DNA from 2 places in the Pseudoalteromonas sp. BSi20311 genome. Region 1 is predicted to be linked to the other one. Evidence: predicted binding sites of a transcription regulator. Region 1 holds the regulator's gene; the other holds the start of a gene.
The links. Region 1 encodes ArgR, which controls arginine synthesis, uptake and breakdown. Its sites were predicted from a motif close to ANTGAATANNTATTCANT; they were not measured.
Positions count from the first base shown of each region.

Region 2: P20311_RS09890 (arginase family protein) is a predicted target of ArgR. The motif match lies at 744-761, and genes of this name have one in related genera.

Region 1 covers NZ_BADU01000156.1:102,264-104,474, reverse strand. Annotated here, with positions in the region: gene mdh (malate dehydrogenase) at 1-576, opposite strand, end outside; gene argR (transcriptional regulator ArgR) at 801-1,268, shown strand; gene P20311_RS16375 (Dyp-type peroxidase) at 1,326-2,211, opposite strand, start outside.
Region 2 covers NZ_BADU01000084.1:35,844-38,054, forward strand. Annotated here, with positions in the region: gene udp (uridine phosphorylase) at 1-385, opposite strand, end outside; gene P20311_RS09890 (arginase family protein) at 798-1,907, shown strand; gene P20311_RS09895 (ABC transporter substrate-binding protein) at 2,005-2,211, shown strand, end outside.

The sequences.
Region 1 (2,211 bases):
AACACCTTCAACTTGAGAAAGTAACGGTAGGATAGTTGTGCCTGAGTGGCCACCAATTACTGGAACTTTAACGCTTGCTACGTCAACGCCTTTAAGCTCAGCAATGAACGCTTCAGAACGGATCACATCGAGTGTTGTAATACCGAATACACGTTTAGCATCATAAGTACCTGCTTTTTTAAATACTTCAGCAACAATTGGTACAGTGCCGTTAACTGGGTTAGTAATAATACCCACAAGCGCTTTAGGACAGTTAGCAACAATGCCTTCTGCTAGTGTTTTGATGATACCAGCGTTAACATTAAATAAATCAGCACGATCCATACCTGGCTTACGTGGCATACCCGCTGGGATAAGAACGATATCACAACCTGTTAATGCTTTATCTAGTGCATCTGCACCAAAACCTGCAACTTTAACATCTGTTGGGATGTGAGAAAGGTCAACAGCAACACCAGGAACTACTGGCGCAACATCATATAGTGATAATTCAGAGCCAGCTGGTAAACCTGTTTTTAATAATAAAGACAACGCTTGACCGATACCGCCTGCAGCACCTAATACAGCAACTTTCATTGGAATTCTCCGTGATTTGAGGTAGGAAATATTTGTGGTTCATAAGATAAAGAAATTAACGACTAAAAACAAATTTATCCTGCCTATTTTAGCTATATTTTCGACCATAGTTGTAAACTTTGCTGTTTAAACGCGCAAAATGGCAACTTAAGCAAACAACTGCTGCATAATTATGCATTTTTGTGTAGAATTTGCAGTATCTATTACATAACTAATTAGACACTATGCAACCACAAGATAAACAAGAAGCATTGGTTAAAGCCTTTAAAGCACTTTTAAAAGAAGAAAACTTTGGCTCACAAGGCGAAATAGTTGATGCGTTAAAAGAGCAAGGCTTTGATAATATTAGCCAAAGTAAAGTGTCGCGAATGTTAAGTAAGTTTGGCGCGGTACGCACCCGTAATGCAAAACAAGAAATGGTATACTGTTTACCCGCCGAAATGGGGGTACCAACCGCTAAGAGCCCATTACGCCAGCTCGTTATTGATATTATGCATAACGAAATGATGATTATTATTCGCACCAGCCCAGGCGCTGCGCAGCTAATTGCCCGTTTACTTGATTCATTAGGTAAAGCAGATGGCGTATTAGGAACAATTGCCGGCGATGACACTATTTTTATTGCGCCAGCGAAAGTATCAGAAATAGACCTCACATTAGAGCGTGTGCGTATTTTGTTTGATACGGTTTAAACTCGTTTGGTTATCACTGTTACGGCTATACTGATACGTAGCCGTTACTGGCTTGTTTTATAACTGCTTTAAAAATCGCACTGAGGGTGCAAAAAACGCAGAGCCCATATCTGCTTGAGTAAAATCAAGCCAATGGTCGTAATACTCCCCCTGCCCTAATCGGCTATTGAGTACTTTCTCGAACGCATCCCCTTTAGCCGAGCACGTAATCATTAACATCCCCTGCTCATACACATCGCCATAAGGCATGCTTTGGTTAAGTAACAGTGCATGACCTTGGTCATCTTTTAATTCACTTCGGGTTGCATGGCTGCTCTCAAGTGCGGGGCTTATTAGGGTATTGTCGAGACGAGTACGCCCCATTATTTGTTCTTGTTCTTGCAACGACAAGTGCTGCCATAACGTTAAGTCATGCTTATAGCGCTGAACATGAATATAGCTGCCTTGATCTTCAAAGCTATCAGGCTTATTAACGAGGGCCGTTACCCGTTTTTGACGACCATGCGGGGTATCACCGGCATAAATAAAACCATTAAAATCACGGCCATCTAAAAAGCGAAAATTACGAATTTGCTCAACCAGCTCAACATCAGGGTTGAAAAGTTTTAATATTTGCAATGCAAACAGGTGGTTTACATCTTCTCTGTCTGAGCGGATTTGTACAAATAAATCGCATGGCCTTGCACTCATCACAAAATCGCTATGGGTGATATTAGGAAAGCTTTGCAGCTCACTTGGCATATAATCAGGCAGAATGTGTGGCCAATATTGCGCGCCAATGGCGACCATACAAGAAAGCATAGATTCAGAGAATTGATCACTAAACTCATCTTCAATATCGCTCACTTTTTTAAGCTTAGCGCGAAGTGATTCGTCGTGACCATCAAGTACATTAAAAAATAAGTGCAAACCGTGTAAGTTTGCTTCAGCACAAATCCCTGAT
Region 2 (2,211 bases), on a different contig from region 1:
CAGCAGGGTAGCACAGCGGTGCAAAATGCTGACTCGCGCCATCTAAACGAACTGAGGCTTGGCTAATTAAAATATCGCCTTCGTTAATGTGCGGCTGAATCGCGCCTGTTGTGCCAATGCGAAGAAAGCTACGTACGCCAAGTTGAGCCAGTTCTTCAACCGCAATTGACGTTGAAGGGCCGCCGATACCGGTTGAACATACAACCACTGAGTGGCCGTTTAATTGGCCTAAATAAATGTGAAACTCACGCGTTTGAGCAAGGCAGGTTGGATTATCTAAGAACTGTGAAATGCGTGCTGCACGATCTGGATCCCCTGGAACAATAGCCAGTTTTGCACCTTTTAAATCATCAATACACAGTCCTAAGTGAAATACCTTTTCCATAACTAAGCCTTTTTAATAAGAGTTGTTGTCAATTTAACATGATTACGAGAAACCTAAATGAAGTACAGGACGGATGTCCGTATTGATTTATTCATCAACTCTGAATATTCAATCAATGGCTAAAATTACTAACAAAATGAGCCAGTTGACTTGTTTGCTCAGACACTATATTCATACCTCAGAGCAAACCAGTAGCTAGCTAAAAGAGTTGTTAGCTAAATTTTAAATTGTTTATATTCAGAAGGTTAGTTAGTAGGTTTTGTATTGTTTTGCCGCTGACCTAACCTCGCAAAACACAACGTTCAGTGATTTTTATAACCACAGACAATTAATTTTTAATTTATTCAGCGTTCGTCGTTTTGCATAACTACTCAATAATAGACAAGATATTCAGATTGAAAAAGGGTTTACAATGAGCACACAATTTCAAGCATTTAAAAATAAAGTTGAACACTGTTTATGTGCACCTGGCGACGGTGTATTCACGGTTAATACGGCAAAAGAACGCAAAGCAGCACTCAGAAATAAATTATATGGTCAAACTGAAGATGTCGATGTTTTATGGCGTGACTCGCTAAATGAATTACCTAACTCACCCCACAAAGCGGTTATGCTTGGGATCAGCTCTGATTGTGGTGGTGGTATTTTACGCGGTGCAAATTGGGGGCCTTTATTTTTACGTTCAGCTTTAATTGACCAACAAACACAGTGTCGTTCATTTGACTTAGGTGATGTGCGCGTAATACCGCATTTATTACACGATAAATACTTAAACGAAGCAACAATTACCAATTGCCAAAAAGCGCTTTATGGCAATGACAATAACGATCATTTCGTAAGTCCACTGTCTATTACCGAAGATGTATGTGACAGCTTTTATGCAACATTCCAAGATAAAGGCATTTTTGGCATTGGTGGCGATCATTCTATTAGTTACCCGTTAACAAAAGCGTATTTAAAAGCCAAACGCGAGCAAGGTAAACGTACGGCTATTATTCATTTTGACGCCCACACCGATTTATTGGTTGAGCGTTTAGGCATCGATTTATGTTTTGGCTCTTGGTGTACCCATATTTTAGAATTTTTACCCGCGCCACATCATTTAATTCAATTTGGTATTCGCTCAAGTGGTAAGCCTAAATCACATTGGGAAAGTACCTTTGGCGTTAAACAGCACTGGGCTGCTGAAATTATTGAGCGTGGCGCAGCCGCTGTTGCTGCCGATACAATCGCGCAATTAAAGGCCGACAAGGTTGATGAAGTGTATGTAAGCTTTGATATTGACGCACTAGATGCTCAATTTGCCTCTGCAACAGGTACGCCTGAAGAAAATGGATTAACACCACAGCATGCGCTTGATATTTTGTCAGCTATTGCCGATGAGTTTCCAATAACCGGTGCAGATATGATGGAAATCGCGCCGTTTACCGACAGCTCATTAGTGGGTCAATCAAGCTCAGAGACGACGCTTAGAGAAGGCGCTAAAATTTCAGCATTCTTAATTGCAGCAATGAATCGTTAATCCTAAAGGTCAAAATTGGCTATTTGTAAATAATCCGCTATATTAAATTTGCTTTTATCAAAAAAGTAACATCTTAAATTTTATATAGTGGGTTATTGTGACTAAGTGGTATTGTGTATTATTGTTCATTGTAAGCCATCATTGTGTGGCTAAACTTACTGTTGTAACAGAGAACTTTGCGCCTGCGCAGTATCTGGACGCGAATAACAATTTAGTAGGTGATGCTGCCGATAAAGTCCGATTAGTGCTTGATAGCGTAGGTATTGATTATTCAATTTCTGTAAACGATTGGAGTATGGCTTAC